4 regions of the Brevibacillus sp. HB1.1 genome follow, and region 1 is predicted to be linked to each of the others. Evidence: riboswitches for the same ligand, from Rfam matches in the RefSeq annotation. Region 1 holds a riboswitch; each other region holds the start of a gene.
The links. Region 1 has a riboswitch for cobalamin ahead of HPY27_RS26155 (energy-coupling factor ABC transporter permease). Riboswitches for the same ligand answer to the same signal wherever they lie in the genome.

Region 1 (4,499 bases):
GAGAGATCCTCGACGAAGCCGTCCCGAGGACCTTTTATCGAAATCTCTGTATTAGATTCTTCAGGAGTGCGCTCTGGACGATTGGAGATGTCCCAGGCAAACGGAGGAGAGTCACCAATAAAAATCAGTAAATCTCCTGCAAACAGTCTCTCAACCCACAACTCTGGGTTCGTGAAGAGCGGGAAAAGAGGCAGAGAACGCAAATCACCAATAGCCAGGAATCGCTCCAATTGCGGCAATGCCGTATCTTGTAATTGACGAACGTCTGCCAGTCCTTCGCAATAAAGCATCAATACAGGCTGGTCCTCGGATGTGACCGTGCGCATAAAAACGACGTCCGCACAATGCGCGAATTTTTCCCGCAGTTCCTCTTCAAGGGTCATGGCCTATTCCCTCCTGTTTGGATGGCTTGCGCAGAGTAACCAGCATGAGTGCGAGAGTAATCACAACGATAATGGCTAAGTAAAGCGGATAGTATACGTGCGTCAGAAAGGATACAAACTGCATGTCACTGTAGGGGAGGCTGGTAAAGGCGATCATGCTTCCACCTAGAAATATCATCATGAAGTTGCGCTGTTTTCGGTTACGGATCGTGAGTAAATCTCCCAAGAGCAACAAGCAAATGGTGATGCGTATAAAAGCCCCAGCGAGCCATTGAAAAATGGAGAAAAACTCCATGTTCTCGATGTCTTTTCCAATTGTGAGCAGCCGCCATTGCTCAAATGCCGGAAAGCGTTGGCGTGCAGACTCCACTGGTCCAAATTCCGCAATAGCTCCTGTCAACGGACTGAGTGTCAGCACAAGCGTGATGCCGAGCATGACCAAAAAGTGTACGAGGCGCAATGGCTTACGTACGTGAGGTTGGAGCAATAGTAGCAGGAACATCTCTGAAATGCCGCCACCTACATAGAGCATCCCGTGAAAAAGAGGACGATACCCATGCTGGAAAAGTGGCATCAAAAGACTATAATCCTTTTTAGGAATATTGCCAAAAGCGACGAAAAATCCGAGCATAACCACGATGGGCAGCAAGATTCCTGCTGTGATTCCTACAGAGGTTATTCCACCAATTGCAGCGAGTATACATAGTCCCATTAAGGCTAAGGCGGTCACCCACTCTGGTGTTCGAGGCAAGTAGTTAACGGTCGTCCATGTCTGGGTATCGATCAGATTGGTTAGGGCCATCATGTACAGGCAGACCATGATGGGGATGAGTAACAGATGGCTGACGATTTTTCCAGAGCGTTGGGCGAGCCATTCATGCAAAGAACGTTGCTTCATATTTCGATTAACCACAAACAGCAAGTACGCCCAGAAGGAAAAAGGGATACCAGCAAGCAACACGCTCAACCAAGCATCTCTTCCGGCTTTACTCAATAAGAGGGGGATGACGGTTACGTGGTTCGTAATGCCGATCGTCAGCATCATCACCATAATGGCTTGACCAATCCCGATTTTTCCGTCCACTTTCATGAAGACTTATCCCCCTGTACGTGGTGGTGCTGTTAGGATTTGCCTGCTTGCTTGGAAATATGTATCAACGTATAAAGGTTACATCCGCCCGAAAAAGTATGGTATTCTACTATGAGGTAAAAAGGTAGAAACGGAGTAAGGAGTGCAGCCGATGTATCAGCTCATAAGAAAATACCTGTTCCAGCATGATGCGGAAGAGATTCATGAAAAGACAATTGGTGCCTTAAGGCTGGTGGAGGATTCTGCTCCAGGCAAAAGCATCCTGAAGATGATCTATCAGGTAAAAGACCAGCGGTTGGAGAATAAGCTGTGGGGAATGACGTTTCCGAATCCAGTCGGACTTGCAGCCGGTTTTGATAAAAATGCGGAAGTCTATCATGCGTTGGGTGCTCTTGGTTTTGGGTTTGTGGAAATCGGGACGTTGACACCGCAGGGGCAGCCAGGCAATCCGAAGCCGCGTTTGTTCCGATTGCCGGAACATCAAGCTGTCATTAACCGGATGGGCTTCAACAATCACGGTGCGTATTTGGCTTCCCAGCATTTGGTCGATTACGCATACTCAGATGTTCCAATTGGGATTAACATTGGGAAAAACAAAGTAACGCCGAATGAAGAGGCGGCCATCGACTATAGCAAATGTATGGACATGCTCTATGCATACGGTCACTATTTCGTCATTAACATCAGCTCTCCGAATACCCCGAATCTGCGTGACTTGCAGGAGACAGAGAGCTTGCGTCATTTGGTGCGTGCAGTAAGGGAAAAGGCAACCGAAATGGAAGCACGTTCCATCAAGAAAAAGCCGATTTTGCTGAAAGTAGCACCAGACATGTCGGATGAGCACATGCGCGATGTTGTTCACGCTGCTGTTGAAGAAGGCATTGCCGGAATTATCGCTACCAATACGACACTGTCACGCGAGGCGGTTTCCGGACATCGTTTTGCCGAGGAAGCGGGCGGCTTGAGCGGAAGACCTCTTACGGAGCGTTCCACTGCTTGGGTGAAGGAGATTTATCAAGAAGTAGGAGACAAGGTACCCATCATCGGTGTCGGGGGCATTTATAACGGCGAAGACGCCTACGCGAAAATCCGAGCAGGAGCCAGTCTCGTTCAGGTGTATACGGGGATGATTTATCAAGGCCCAGGTATCGCCAAGCAAATTAACAAAAAGCTACTCAAGCTCATGCAGCGCGATGGTTTTAAACATATTAGTGAAGTAATTGGCGTAGACGCAAAAGAATAGATAGAACAAGTACGCATAGGTCGATGGCTCCGTTTGTAGTGGGGCATCGGCTTATGCGTTTTTGCTTATATTCTTCCGATTTATGTAGTGATCCGTTATAATGATGTGGGACAAACATGAATTGTCTGTCAACTTCATATGATCGGCGTTAGGTGCCTTTATGTGACGCATAAAGGGTAACAGGGAATCGGGTGAAAGTCCCGAGCGGTCCCGCCACTGTAACCAGGGAGCTCTCTTTGAGAAGGAAACCACTCATTTTTGTATGGGGAAGGACAAAGAGCGTATGGATCTGGAAGCCAGGAGACCTACCTAGTAGCCACACCCACAAAACCTTCGCGGAAAGGAGCGGTGAATACGAGGCAATGAGGCTGTATGTCAGTCTGTTGTTTTGTGTGCACATCTCGTCCATTGATGGATGGGATTTTTTTGTTTGTAGGAAAAGAACGAAAGTCAGTGAAGGAGGAAGGAACATGAATCGATCTCGTCTCGTATCTACTTGTTTGATGATCGCGGGCTTTGTCCTGTATTTCCTGCTCAATGAACCAGAGACAGGACATGCGATGCACATCATGGAAGGGTATTTGCCATTATCCTGGGCCTTATTTTGGTGGGCTGTCTTCTTGCCATTTTTTATTCTTGGGATTCGCTCGATTAACAAGATTGTAAAAGAACATCCCGAAATGAAGCTCCTTATTGGTGTTGCAGGAGCGTTTGCCTTTGTTTTATCTGCACTGAAAATCCCTTCAGTTACAGGCAGCAGCTCTCACCCGACTGGAACGGGCCTTGGCGCCATTATGTTTGGGCCTTTTGCGATGTCTGTGTTAGGGAGCATGGTGCTCTTGTTTCAAGCCTTGCTTTTGGCACATGGAGGTTTGACTACGCTAGGGGCAAATGCTGTATCCATGGCAGTAGTAGGACCACTGGTGGCATACGGAATCTATCGGGTGATCATGAAAGTGCGCGGAAGCCAGCGTCTGGCTGTTTTTGCGGCGGCTGCCTTGGCTGACCTCGCTACCTATGTGGTGACTTCGATTCAACTGGCACTCGCATTTCCAGCTGAATCTGGTGGAGTGTTGGCCTCGTTTGCCAAATTCGCAGGAATTTTTGCATTCACGCAAGTTCCGCTCGCAATCAGTGAAGGTCTGTTGACCGTTCTTGTTTGGAACTGGTTGTTATCTTACAACGCAAAAGAGCTTACACAGCTTCGTTTGCTCAAACGGGAGGAATCGCTGTGAAAAAAGGATGGAACTGGCTATTACTCTTGGGGGTAATCGTACTGGCGATTGTCCCACTGTTGCTGGTGCAGGATTCGGAATTTGGCGGCGCAGACGGCGTGGCGGAGGAAGCGATCAAGGAAATTGCTCCGAACTACGAACCGTGGTTCCAGCCGCTGATAGAACCGCCAGGGGGAGAGACGGAGAGCCTATTGTTTGCGGTGCAGGCGGCGTTGGGAGCGGGAGTGGTTGGCTACGCCGTGGGCTTATACAAAGGTCGGTTGGATAAGCGGAAAAAATGAACGGGCTGCAGCTTGATTCTCTCTCTTATCAAAACAGGCTGAAACGTCTGCCGCCAGCTCATAAGCTCTTGCTGGCGAGTGCATTGTTACTGCTCGTCTTGGTGGGACATGTATGGATGCAGATGGCCGTCGTTGTTTGGATGACGGTATGGGTAGTGGTGTATGCCCGTATACCTGTCCGTATCTATTGTGCCTTTATGATCGTGTCGCTCTCGTTTTTCGCGGCGGGGCTCCCTGCCCTATTGGTAGAAGGGGCGAAAGCAGGCG
Region 2 (4,499 bases), on a different contig from region 1:
CGAGAACATATGCTAACTCTACGACGTATTACCCGATGCCGTACTTGTCGCAGGAAAACTATTTTTACTACAAATCGGCGTATGTGATCGATCAATTCAAAGTGATTGATCTGATTGCCGAAATTCAAGAGCACATTGACCAAGGAATTTCGACTGTGCTGCACGTGAACAGCAATATTTCAACCAGAGAACTGGCTCGCTATTACATTTACGCAGCGAAAAAAGGTCTGAAGTCACTCTACTATACGCGTACGAAGCATTTGACTGTAGAAGAGTGCATTAGCTGCGCGATCTAGTGAACGAGCTTCATAAAAGGAAAAGCATCAAGCAAAAAGAGAAGAGGAACGCCATATGAAAGCAGTCAATTGGAACAGGCCGGACGACGATTTTACGATGACGTTTTGGAATCAGAACATCATGCAGTTCTGGACGGATGATGAGATCCCACTGTCAGATGACAAGATGTCCTGGATGGAGCTCAGTGCGACTGAACGGGACACGTATAAAAAAGTATTGGGCGGTCTCACCTTGCTGGATACGGTCCAAGGTGGAGTAGGGATGCCGAAGATCATGGAGCATGTCGATGGACTGCAAAGAAAAGCGGTTCTCGCCTTCATGGGCATGATGGAGCAAATCCATGCCAAATCGTACAGCAGTATTTTTACAACGCTGGCATCGACAGAAGAGATTGACGGTATTTTTTCGTGGGTGGAAAACAATCCGCATCTGCAAAAGAAAGCGGCCCTCATCTCGAAACGCTATCAAGAAATTGAGAAACCGAAAGACTTGTACATGGCGATGGTAGCCTCTGTCTTCCTGGAAAGCTATCTGTTTTACAGCGGCTTCTTCTATCCGCTCTATTTGGCGGGGCAAGGAAAGATGACTAGCAGCGGGGAAATTATCGACCTGATTGTTCGCGACGAGAGCATCCACGGACTCTATGTCGGCGTTCTTGCGCAAGAAGTATATCAAGGTCTGAGTGTGGTCGAGCAGACCGCAGCAAAAGAGGAGCTGTATGCCCTTTTGCATGAGCTGCAAGAAAATGAAGAGGCCTATACGACTTCGTTGTATACGGAAATCGGATTGGCTGACGAGGTTCATGTGTACGTGCGTTACAACGCGAACAAAGCATTGATGAATCTGGGGCTGGACCCGTTATTCCCAGAGGAAGAAGTGAACCCGATCGTACTGAACGGCATTCGCACGCAGACGAAGCAGCATGACTTCTTCTCGAAAAAAGGAAATGGCTATGTCCGTACGCTAAACGTAGAGCCGTTGACCGATGATGATTTTAAATTTTAGTATGACAAAAAATGGATTCTGTGTTACTGTATGAACAGTATGCTGCCCTGCTAATTTATGGGGGGCACTTCACAGAACCATGACAATTTCATAAGAGTGGAAACAGGTTCTTTGGTCATCAAGATGGACCAAGGATGAAAAGGGAAGTCGGTGAGAATCCGACACGGTCCCGCCACTGTATGAGGGGAGTCGGCACATTTTTCAGCCACTGATCCAAACGGATTGGGAAGGCATGTGCAGATGATGATCCCAAAGTCAGGAGACCTGCCTGTTTCGACGACACTGCTTAACCTACGGGAGATAGGGAGGTGTTAGGATGCTGTGATCTCAGTGCTTATTTGGCATTTCTAACGTTCTTTTTGATCGTTGGAGATGCTTTTTTTATTGGGCGGATTCAAGTCAAGATCGAATAAAGAATGGAGTGGAAGCTCATGAAAAGCAGCAATTTGGGATATCCACGGATCGGGAAGAACCGCGAGTGGAAAAAGGCATTGGAAGCATTTTGGGCAGGCACTATCGGTGAGGTGGGCTTGGAGCAGCAAATGGAACAAATCCGTCAACAACATCTACTGAGTCAGCAGGAAAAAGGGGTCGAGCTGATCCCTGTGGGTGACTTTACGTACTACGATCACATGCTGGATATGGCTGTGATGTTTGGAATGGTCCCCAAGCGTTATGAATACGAGGGTGGCCCGGTTTCGTTAGCCACATACTTCGCCATGGCTCGCGGTTCGAAGGAAGCTGTCGCCAGTGAAATGACGAAATGGTTTAACACGAACTACCATTATATCGTCCCGGAGTTCGGTGAACGTCAACCAGTCATTACGGAGAACAAGCCTCTCCAGGCATATTTGGAGGCCAAAGAAAAGTTTGGAATCATCGGAAAGCCTGTCATTGTAGGTCCGTATACGTTTGTCAAATTGTCCAAAGGATATGAGAAAAACGAATTTGAGCCCATCGTGGATCAACTCGTTCCGCTTTACATAGACGTTCTCCGGGAGTTGGAGCTACACGGCGTGGAATGGGTGCAAATCGATGAGCCTGCATTTGTACTGGATGTCTCGGTGCGTGATCGCGCCATCATCAAACGTATCTATACGCAAATCGGTCAAGCACTACCGCATATCCAGTGCATGCTGCAAACTTATTTTGAAGCGGTGGATTGGTATGAGGAGCTAGTTTTCTTACCGGTAAAAGGAATCGGTCTTGATTTTGTACACGGAGCGAAGCGTAATCTGACCAATCTCAAAACACACGGGTTTCCAGCAGACAAGATTCTCGCAGCGGGAATCATCGACGGTCGAAACATATGGCGTGCATCGATTGAGGAGAAGTGGGAACTAGTCAAAGAAATTTCCGAGATTGTTCCACTCGAAAAGCTGTGGTTGCAGCCGTCCAGTAGCTTATTGCACGTACCAGTATCGGTTGAAGCAGAGAAGGACTTGCCTGAGGAAGTCATGCCTGCATTGGCATTTGCGGATGAAAAGTTGGGGGAAGTTCAGCTTTTAGTCCGAGGATTCCGATATGGTAAGTATGTCATCTCAAAAGAGATTGCTCAAAATGAAACGGACTTGCTCAAGCTGGCACTATCCCCAGCGAGGAATCGTCAAGAAGTGAAGAATGAGCTACGCCAAATGGCAGCTGGAAAACCTGAAAGAAGCGTTCCATACCAAGAACGTCGTGAGATTCAACAAAATACGTGGAAGTTGCCACTGCTGCCAACGACCACAATTGGTAGCTTCCCGCAGACGTCAGAGGTTCGCCAAGCCCGACAACAGTTTAAAAAAGGTAACTGGGCAGCGGAGCAATATGATGCTTTCATTCAAGCGCAAATCAAGGAATGGATCGATATACAAGAAGAGCTCGGTCTGGATGTCCTCGTCCATGGGGAGTTCGAACGAACAGATATGGTCGAATATTTTGGAGAAAAGCTCGATGGCTTTTTGTTCACGAAAAATGGCTGGGTGCAGTCGTATGGCTCCCGTTGCGTAAAGCCACCTGTTATTTACGGAGATGTGGAGTTTGTTGCACCAATGACAGTCAAAGAAAGTGTGTATGCAAAATCATTGACGGACAAACCAATGAAGGGTATGTTAACTGGTCCAGCGACCATTTTGAATTGGTCGTTCGCGCGGGTCGATGTCTCCAGACAAGAAGTGTGCGAGCAAATCGCCTTGGCATTGCGAAAAGAAGTAGAAGCCTTGGAAGAGGCGGGTATTCTCATGATCCAAGTCGATGAGCCAGCACTTCGCGAAGGATTGCCGCTCAAAAAAGAAGAGCAAGCAGCTTATCTCGAATGGGCCGTCAGAGCGTTTCGTCTAGCGACCTCTACCGTTGCGCCAAGTACCCAAATTCATACCCATATGTGCTATTGCGAATTCCATGATTTTATGGATGTCATCAGCGAACTCGATGCCGATGTAATTTCGATTGAGACTTCCCGCAGCCACGGAGAGCTCGTGTCTGTGTTCGAAACAGGTACGTATGACAAAGGCATCGGGCTCGGCGTATATGATATCCATAGCCCCCGAATTCCAGCAGTCTCAGAAATGGAAGATATGGTAGCACGGGGTGTACAAGTACTTCCACCCGATCAATTTTGGATTAACCCGGATTGCGGGCTGAAGACAAGAGGGAGAGAAGAAACCGTTCAGTCATTACGAAACATGGTTGCGGCAACGAAGGCGATTCGGAATCGTTTGACATCCCAGTAGGGAAGGTGCACACGATGAGAGGAGCCACACAAATGATGACGGAAGCACGACCGATCCAACAATCGAGAACCTTTTTGACTGATCTCGTCTTGCCACCGGATACCAATCACCACCATACCATTTTCGGCGGGAAAGTCATGGCATATGTAGACAAGATCGCCTGCATCGCAGCCATGCGACATTGCCGTAAACCTGTTGTCACTGCGTCCAGTGATTCCTTCGATTTTCTCGCACCAATCAAAACAGGGGAAGCGATCAACCTGGAGGCCTATGTCACCTGGACCCATAAGACATCGATGGAGGTATTCGTGAGAGTGGAAGCGGAGAACTTGTTGACGGGGGAAAAGCGCATGACAGCACGCGCGTATCTGACGATGATTGCCCTCGACGATCAAGGAAAGCCGACGATCGTACCTGGTGTCATTCCTGATACAGAAGAAGAGCGCATACAGTATGAAAAAGCAAAGGAACGCCATGGATTGA
Region 3 (4,499 bases), on a different contig from region 1:
GAGTAGAAGTTCATCATCATGAAAAACGTACGAGCGAAGTCCTTCGCTTCTTCACTCTCGTAGGCGATTCGGTTCTTTGCCAGATAACCGTTCAGGTTCATCGCACCGAGACCTACTGAGTGCAGCTCACTGTTTGCCTTTTGAACGCCTGGAGCGTTTTCTACACGCGTCATGTCACTCACGGCTGTAATGGCTTCGATTCCTTCGTGGACGGATTCACGGATCATTTTGCGTTCCATCACGTTGACGATATTGAGCGATGCCAAATTGCAGCTAATATCGCGACGGATGATATCCATCTCGCCGTAATTGGTGATCGTCGAAGTCTCCTGCAACTGGAAGATTTCCGTGCACAGGTTGGACATTTTCACCGAACCGAGATCTTTCAGTGCATGGTTGTTGTTCGCATTCGTTTTGTTCATGATGTACGGATAGCCCGATTCCATTTGAATCATCGCGATTTTGGTCAACATCTCGCGTGCGCTCATCACGGTCTTTTTCTTGATGCGATCGTTTGCCAAGAGCTCCTCGTACATGTCATCGAGGTCCATATCATCCAGATGCACACCGTATTCTTTGTACACGGAGTACGGAGCAAACACAGTCAATGGCTTATTTTCTTCAGCCAGCTTGTAGAACACGTTTGGTACGATCAGGCCGATGGACAACGTTTTGATGCGTGCTTTTTCATCCGCATTGATCTTTTTGCAATCGAGAAACTCGTTGATATCCCAACCGAAGATGTTGTAGTACGCTGCACCCGAGCCTTTGCGTTGCCCCATTTGATCTGCGTAGGAAAACGCATCTTCCAACAGCTTGAGAACGGGCATGACACCTTTTGCTGCGCCCTCGACGCCTTTGATCGGCTCTCCTCGTCCGCGGAGCTTGGACAAGTTCACGGCCACACCGCCGCCAATTTTGGATAGCTGCATACAAGTTCCCAAAATAAAGTTGATAGAGTTCAGTGAATCATCCATTTCGAGCAAGAAGCAGGAGACCATTTCTCCACGGCGGCTTTTGCCTGCATTCAGGAAGGTTGGTGTCGCTGGTTGCAAGCGTTGATCCATCATGGATACTGTCAAACGCTTAGCGAGCTCAAAGTCACCTTGTCCAAGGGACAGTGCCACAACGGCCACCCGGTCTGGATACTGCTCTAAGTACATCGATTTATCGTTCGTTTTCAACGCGTAATCTTTATAAAATTTGGAGATAGCCATGTACGAAGCAAATTGAAAATCAGCGTCATAGGCCAAACGGTACACTTCATCGACCTGCTCAACAGTGTATGTTTCATAGACGTTTTCATAGAAGTCATTCTCGATCAAATAGTCCATGCGCTCTTTGACACTGCCAAAAGTCATCGTATTGGACTGCACTTCTTCCATGAAGACCGCAACCGCTTCCCGATCCTTTTCCAGTTGATAAAATCCGTCATTGCCACGCTGCATCAGTTCGTTGTTCAATTCAATATGCCGCAATTGCTGCCACCCCACTCGTAAATTGTTCCACGTCACGGCCGGTACCGGACAGTTCAAATTTAGAAATCACCGGAACGCCATATTGGCTCGCGATCGTATCCGCGCTTTTGGCAAAGCTGGTTCCCCAGTTGCGGTTACCGCTGGCGGATACTCCCCGCAGATGGACATGATTTCGCTTCAGGAACGTCGCCACCTTCTCCGGCACTTGTCCGAATCCCGTCGTGTATGTTATCAAAATGAATGGCTCGTCTAGCACCATATCTTGATCAATTTCCACATGTGGCAAATTAATTTTGTTGACGAATCTTCGGACGTTTCCTGTTTTTGAATCATAAGCGATTAGCATGTCCCTCATCCTATCCCCTGCTATTTTTACTCTGTATGTATGTTATTTAGCCAAAGTAAAAGCGCATCCGACGTTTACATGCCGAATGCGCGTGATGACTTCCATCTAGCAATTCGCCAATACGAATTGCGCGCTCGAACACTTCCCTATCTCCCGTAGGTTAAACAGTGCAAGCGGTTAGGCAGGTCTCCTGGCTTTAGGATCATCGCTCCATTTTCACCTTCCCAATCCCTCAAGATCAGTGGCATTCTTTCGCAAATGGAACTCTCTCATTACAGTGGCGGGACCGCGTCGGATTCTCACCGACTTCCCTATTAAGTCTACCAAATCTGGCTGGTAAACACCTCACCGCATCAATATGTAGTTGGTAAAACTTACTTTACCTCAATATATCGTAGGAGTCAAGCTCAGTATGCGCTCTTTTCGAAAACTAACTATTCTCCTTTTTCGGCTATTGCCAATCTCTGGTTCTCGTTCATATAATAGATTTTGTGTGCGTTGGTTAGCGTTGGAAAGATTGGAGAGTAGCCCTCATGAAAAGCACCGACTATCAACCTGTCGTCATTCCTCGTTCTTACAGTAAAATCATGACTTATCAAGAGCGTGACTATCACATTTTTGTAAGTATACCTGCCGATCCCCCTCCGGAATCAGGCTTTCCCGTCATATATTTGCTAGATGGCAACTCTGTTTTTGCAACCATGACCGAAGCGATACGAATACAATCACGTGGCCCTGAACGAACTGGCGTGTATCCTGCTATCGTCGTCGGGATTGGGTATCCAACGGACGGTCCGTACCATCCTGCCCGTTTCTTTGATTACACGTATGAAGTTCCCGTCACAGAGCTTCCTGGCAACCCACAAGGAGCCGACTGGCCTCAGATGGGGGGAGCAGAGCAGTTCCTCACCTTTTTAGAGGAGGACCTCAAGCCGAGTATCGAAAACGACTTCCCCATCGATCGGACGCAACAATCGATTTTTGGACATTCGTTAGGTGGCTTGTTTGTCTTGCATGTACTTTTGTCGAGACCACACGCTTTTCAGCGTTATATAGCTGGCAGTCCTTCGATCCATTGGAATGAGAGCGTACTGCTTGCGAAGGAGAGTCAATTACCGAGCCTGCTGACAGATGACCTCGACGTCCATGCACTCCTCACCATCGGGGAGTTGGAAAACGATGGGCGATTCTTAGTCAAAGAAAAATCTCTGGCGATGATCGAACGATTGTCCTCCATGGGCAAAGGTCAAATCAAGGCTTCCTTTAAAGAATTTGCTGACGAAAATCATTCGTCCGTCTTGCCCGTCTTCATTTGCCAAGGACTCAAATTCGCTACGAAAAAAACTGCCCGCTAATAACGGGCAGTTTTTGTTTATCATGATTCGCTCGCTTACTGCAGAGATAACACTTTGGTGATTTGGGGCAGCTCTTCGATGGCAGATACAATCGTCGGTGTAATCTCTTCATCGGTCACAGAGATAAGCAGGGCATTCTTCCCTTTTTGCTCACGCGATACATTCAACTTGGAAACATTGATTTGATGTTCGGCCAGTTTTCGTGAGACATCATAAATCACACCTGGATAATCGATATGGCGAACCAACAATCCATGGGCACCTGGAGGTATGCGACACGCACAGTAATTGATTTCACTGATGTACACTTCTCTCCAATCTTGCGCCAAGGTGTACTTGTTCGCTCCTACCCGCAACACCGCCAAATGATTCGCATATTCACCGGAGCTATGTTGGACAGGAACCTTCGTCCCTAGTCCTTCCACTAACTGCGTTGCAATTTCCTCTTTATTTTCATGAGCAAGAATACTTAATTGTGCACCCGCTAACTCTGGCTCGAGTCTTTGAATCAGTTCAGCTAGTTCACGCAGTCCAGCATATTGGGTCATGTGTTGCCTTCACTCTCCCAGTCAGGTTTATCCTTGTTTTCACGGCAGAATCCAAGCTTCCGGCTCTTTCTTGATAGAGGATTCGTTATCAGCACGATACCAAGCCGTCAACGTTTGTCCATCTTTCGTATAGTAGATTCGGTAGATGGTATTGCCTTTTCCGCTATTGGTAAAAGGACTTTCCTCCTTCGGAACCGCTGTCACTCCACCCGCAACTACAGCCCCGCCGTTCTCCTTGATGACGTTTTGGATCGTCGCCATATGCTCTTTACCCATGGAGGCCATCCCAAAATAAGAGATGATCGCCAAGAGAACCGCTCCCGCCAAAAACGAAACGATAATCACTTTTGATTTTTTCGTAGCATCCACCGAGTGCTTCCCCCGTCTATCTTAGTTCTCTTTATCAACTAAGCGTACCTTGTCAATCGTACCGCCACCCAAGCACACTTCCCCATCGTAGAAGACGACAGCCTGACCAGGTGTTACTGCTTTTTGCGGCTGGTCAAAAATGACCTCCACGTTTCCGTCCTCCAGCAGGTGAATAGTTACTCCCTGATCTGGCTGGCGATAACGGAATTTCGCTGTACAAGTAAATGTTTCGGAAGGCTTTTTATCACTCGTCCAGCTAACGTTGGTTGCCAAGAGGCTCTTCGAGTACAGACGGATATGATCAGAGCCTTCACCTACGATCAGGACATTACGCTCCAGATCTTTGTCTACAACAAACCAAGGCTGTCCGCTCGTGCCATGACCTCCACCTATTCCTAAGCCT
Region 4 (4,499 bases), on a different contig from region 1:
GCGGGTGTCAGCACCCGGACGCTCCGATACTACGATGAAATTGACCTTCTCAAGCCGGCGAGAGTCAATTCGTCAGGGTATCGCATTTACGGACAGCAAGAGGTTGATCGATTGCAGCAAATCCTTTTTTACCGCGAGCTGGGGGTGAGCTTGGAGGAGATCAAGGAGATCCTGGATTCACCAACCTTTGATGCTGAACGGGCACTGCGGGAGCACCGCGAGAAGCTCCTGGAAAGGCGAACGCAATTGGATGCGTTAATCGCCAATGTCGATTTGACATTAGCACAAAGAGAGGGGACCAAAACGATGAGTGACAAACAAAAATTTGAAGGCTTCAAGCAAAAGTTGATTGACGACAACGAGGCCCAGTACGGAGAAGAAATTCGCTCAAAATATGGAAGTGACCAGGTTGACAAATCCAATCTGAAAATCAAAGGAATGACCGAGCAGGAGTACGCTACACTTGAAAAGTTGAATGAAGAACTGCATGAGACGTTGGCGCAGGCTTTTTCGACAGGTGATCCTGCTCATGAATTGGCGCAAAAAGCAGCGGATCTTCACCGTCAATGGCTGAGCTTTTATTGGGACAGCTACAGCAAAGATGCGCACGCAGGTGTTGCCCAGATGTACGTCGAAGACCCGCGCTTCACGGCCTATTACGACAAGGAACAGCCTGGTGTTGCCGAGTTTCTCAAAGATGCAGTGGTCATTTATACGAGTAAGTAAAGAGATTTAAAAAAAGAAGCTGCGAGAGGGCAGCTTCTTTTCGTTTTACTTTTAGTTATCCCCACCTACTGCGGGAAAAAGCTTTTGCCCCAATGGGGTTGGCAATCCATCCATGCTTACTACGTTGTTTTCCTTTTGATAATCAAGCAGTTCTTGCTCGTCTTTCGCCAAGGTCCATTTCTGAAGGGTGTCGCGTTCTTTTGAATAGGAATAGAAAGGGATAGCCCAGCCGCAAGAGGTCTTTACTTCCTGTATGTTGACGGTAATGATTTGACGAGCGCCGGGCAGAAGCGGAAAGTCTTTTACGAGCTCATTCCACCGAGGCGTATCTGGGAGAATAACCGTTCCTTTGCCGAATAGGCGCATGATGAGAGGGGGGCCTTCAAACGCACAGAACATGAGAGTAATCCTGCCATTTTCCTGCAGATGAGCGCTGGTTTCGTTTCCACTTCCAGTCAGGTCTAAATAGGCGACCTCGTTAGGCGATACTATGCGAAAAGAATCGTACCCTTTCGGTGAAAGATTCACGTGACCATTTGTGTCCATTGGAGCAGAGGCAACAAAGAACATCCGTTGCTTCTTGATAAATTTCTCATGCTCAGGTCGTAATTCAGAAAAAAGTTGACCCATTTTTGCACCCCTCCAGATAATGGAATCGATTTTGCTGCCCTCATATTATCATGAAAATATGAAGAATTTGTGTGATTCATCCCCAATCCCTACAAAATAGATGGTAAAGTGTAAATATTCCAACACAATGGCAACGCGAGACTTTTGACAAGGAGGAGTATTTACATGCAAGCAACAGAGCCAATTTACTTAGGGGAACGCATCCATTTAATAGACGGTTTCGATATGGGCTGGGCGGAACGCACGGGGACGTATGTAATCGCGGAAGAGGAGCTCACATTGGTAGAAACAGGACCAAGCCCCTCCGTCCCATACATCAAGGCCGGTCTCGCCAAGCTCGGTTATAAGCCGGAACAAGTCAAATACATCATCGTGACGCACATTCACTTGGATCATGCAGGAGGAGTAGGACTGTTTCTGAAGGATTGTCCGAACGCAAAGGTCGTTGTCCACCCGAAAGGTGCACGTCATCTCATAGATCCGAGCCGACTGATCGCAGGCGCGAGAGCGGTGTATCATGATGATTTTGATCGATTGTTTGATCCGATTGAGGCTGTTCTCGAGGAACGGATTTTGATTCGTGGGGACGGAGATACACTAAAGATCGGAGAGAATTGCGTATTGGAGTTTCTGGATTCGCCAGGGCATGCCAATCATCACTTCAGCATCTACGATCCAGTAAGCCGCGGCATGTTCACAGGTGATACGGCAGGTGTACTCTATCCACAGCTTAAAAAGGATGGCATACACCTCGTGCTGCCATCTACTTCGCCGAATCAGTTTGACCCGGATGCCATGTTAGCGTCTCTAAGCCGTTTTGAAGCGCACAAGCTGAGTCGCATTTACTTTGGTCATTTTGGGATGTCAGAGCAGGTAGATGACGTGTACCGCCAAATACGCGAGTGGCTCCCCGTGTTTGTGGCGGAAGGAAAGACAGCGCTTGTTGCTGGACAATCATACGATGAGCTGTCTCTTACGTTATTTGAACGAGTTTCGGATCATCTACAGTCACAAGGAATCAGCAGTGACCACGAAGTATTCGAAGTACTCAAGCTCGATTTACAAGTATGCTCCATGGGCATTCTCGATTATTTGGACAAACGAGGGAAATAGCCTGCCAAAAGCTTTACATTTGCCTGAACCTTTTGTTCAGGCGTTTTTCATTTTTAGCAGGCAAGAAAGTATTGGCTTATGTGTTTGTCATTCTTTTTTCATCCAAGGAATGCTATGATGTAGGATGAGTCATGGACTGTGACAATTTCAAACGTAACAGCAAATAGGTGCCTCGTCTTTTTAACGAAAAGATCGGGTGAAAAGGGAAGTCGGTGAAAATCCGACGCGGTCCCGCCACTGTAAATCGGCTCGTTCCTCAGCCGTAAGCCAGGAGACCTGCCTGTTTGTTTTAGTGCCTGTTGCCTTCGCGGAAAGGATCGGCCTATTTCAGGAAGCAGACCATCCTGTCTGTTTGCCCTGAGGTGCCGACCCTTTGATTTCCGAATGGAAGCAAGGGTCGATTTTTTTATTGGAAGGAACAGTCAATCAGACATGCAGAAAGGAAGTTCTACATATGAAACGTTCATTGCGATTCATGATCCCACTACTAGTTGCGGCTAGCCTCGCAGGTTGTGCGGGTAACGATAACAGCCAGCCAGCACCAGGGGGACAAACAAGCGCACCGCAAGAGAATACGGCCGAGCAACCTGCAAAACAAACAACGTATCCATTGACCGTTAAGGATGCAACAGGAAAAGAAGTAACCTTTGCAAAAGCTCCTGAGCGAATCGTCTCTACATCACCTGCCGAGACAGAGATTTTGTTCGCATTAGGCTTGGAAGATCGGATCGTAGCTGTCTCAGACTATGATGATTATCCAGATGCGGCGAAGGCAAAACCGAAAATTGGCGGAGTCGTCAAACCAAATGAAGAAGCCATTCTCGCTCAAACGCCGGATATGGTCGTCGGTGGGATTTCGATGGAAAAGCCAGTGGCTGACAAGCTCAAATCTCTCGGAATGCCAGTCTATATTACCCATCCGACAAAGATGGATGACATCCTAAACAATGTTTTGGCGATGGGAGTTATCACGAACACACAGGAACAAGCCGAAAAAGTCGTCGCGCAAATGAAGAAAGACATCGCGTACGTTCAAGAAGCAGTGAAAAATGTAAAACCGGAAGAGAAGAAAAAGGTATACCTGGAATTTTCCCCAGGCTGGACAGTCGGAAAAGGCGAATTCATGGATGAACTCATCACCCTGGCTGGAGCAACAAACATTGCTTCCGACACCGAAGGGTGGAATCCGATCAGTGAAGAAAAGATTTTGCAAAACGATCCAGACGTCATTTTGTATGCGAGCGGAATTACCGATGAAAAGACTGGCATCAAGCTAGAGGATATGATCGCGAAGCGCAATGGCTGGGATAAAATGAAGGCGATTCGTGAAAAACAAATCTTTGGCATGGACCAAAATATTTTGTCTCGCCCTGGTCCGCGTATTACACAAGGCTTAATCGAAGTAGCCAAGGCGATTTACCCTGACTTGGTGAAATAAAATGAAGAAACGATTGTTCATATGGGGAGGAGTTAGTTGTCTCGTCCTTCTGGCATCAATAGTTATCAGCATCTCGATGGGGGCGGCACAACTCCCCATTTCGCAAGTATGGCTCATCCTGCTCCATCAAATCCCTGGCTTGTCTGAGTGGATCACCGTAACGTGGCCGGAGTCATCTGAGCAAATTGTCATGAAGGTTCGTTTTCCACGCGTTGTATTGGCTGTCTTGATTGGCGCCTGCTTGTCACTTGCGGGAGCGGGCTTTCAGGGCGTTTTGCGCAATCCGCTTGCAGATCCGTTTACGATGGGCGTGGCATCGGGTTCTGCTGTCGGAGCAGCCTTCTTGATCCTTTTTGGCTTGCAAATCACCTTTTTGGGTGCATGGAGCACGCCTGTCGTCGCTTTTCTTACAGGATTGCTCAGTTTATGGATCGTACTCGGACTCGCGAATACGCAAGGAAAGCTGCAAACGGAGACCCTGATTTTGTCTGGTGTCGTGGTGCAGGCTTTTCTCGGCTCGCTCGTTTCGTTTATGGTGTCGTTATCCGACCAGACGGTAAATGAGATCGTGTTCTGGCTTATGGGCAGCCTG

Region 2: linked by a shared signal. The riboswitch ahead of metE (5-methyltetrahydropteroyltriglutamate--homocysteine S-methyltransferase) and the one ahead of HPY27_RS26155 (energy-coupling factor ABC transporter permease) in region 1 are both predicted to bind cobalamin.
Region 3: linked by a shared signal. The riboswitch ahead of nrdI (class Ib ribonucleoside-diphosphate reductase assembly flavoprotein NrdI) and the one ahead of HPY27_RS26155 (energy-coupling factor ABC transporter permease) in region 1 are both predicted to bind cobalamin.
Region 4: linked by a shared signal. The riboswitch ahead of HPY27_RS04170 (ABC transporter substrate-binding protein) and the one ahead of HPY27_RS26155 (energy-coupling factor ABC transporter permease) in region 1 are both predicted to bind cobalamin.

What each region holds. Positions count from the first base shown of each region.
Region 1 covers NZ_JABMIV010000013.1:121,838-126,336, forward strand. The annotation lists gene HPY27_RS26140 (spore germination protein) at 1-383, opposite strand, end outside; gene HPY27_RS26145 (GerAB/ArcD/ProY family transporter) at 373-1,473, opposite strand; gene HPY27_RS26150 (quinone-dependent dihydroorotate dehydrogenase) at 1,625-2,716, shown strand; cobalamin riboswitch at 2,850-3,043, shown strand; gene HPY27_RS26155 (energy-coupling factor ABC transporter permease) at 3,187-3,951, shown strand; gene HPY27_RS26160 (energy-coupling factor ABC transporter substrate-binding protein) at 3,948-4,232, shown strand; gene cbiQ (cobalt ECF transporter T component CbiQ) at 4,229-4,499, shown strand, end outside.
Region 2 covers NZ_JABMIV010000001.1:60,469-64,967, reverse strand. The annotation lists gene nrdE (class 1b ribonucleoside-diphosphate reductase subunit alpha) at 1-296, shown strand, start outside; gene nrdF (class 1b ribonucleoside-diphosphate reductase subunit beta) at 352-1,302, shown strand; cobalamin riboswitch at 1,390-1,588, shown strand; gene metE (5-methyltetrahydropteroyltriglutamate--homocysteine S-methyltransferase) at 1,734-4,016, shown strand; gene HPY27_RS00280 (acyl-CoA thioesterase) at 4,031-4,499, shown strand, end outside.
Region 3 covers NZ_JABMIV010000001.1:65,279-69,777, forward strand. The annotation lists gene nrdE (class 1b ribonucleoside-diphosphate reductase subunit alpha) at 1-1,478, opposite strand, end outside; gene nrdI (class Ib ribonucleoside-diphosphate reductase assembly flavoprotein NrdI) at 1,465-1,824, opposite strand; cobalamin riboswitch at 1,988-2,187, opposite strand; gene HPY27_RS00305 (alpha/beta hydrolase) at 2,358-3,179, shown strand; gene HPY27_RS00310 (ACT domain-containing protein) at 3,215-3,727, opposite strand; gene HPY27_RS00315 (hypothetical protein) at 3,767-4,096, opposite strand; gene mnmA (tRNA 2-thiouridine(34) synthase MnmA) at 4,118-4,499, opposite strand, start outside.
Region 4 covers NZ_JABMIV010000001.1:842,807-847,305, reverse strand. The annotation lists gene HPY27_RS04185 (MerR family transcriptional regulator) at 1-726, shown strand, start outside; gene HPY27_RS04180 (pyridoxamine 5'-phosphate oxidase family protein) at 778-1,356, opposite strand; gene HPY27_RS04175 (MBL fold metallo-hydrolase) at 1,522-2,469, shown strand; cobalamin riboswitch at 2,618-2,767, shown strand; gene HPY27_RS04170 (ABC transporter substrate-binding protein) at 2,924-3,907, shown strand; gene HPY27_RS04165 (FecCD family ABC transporter permease) at 3,909-4,499, shown strand, end outside.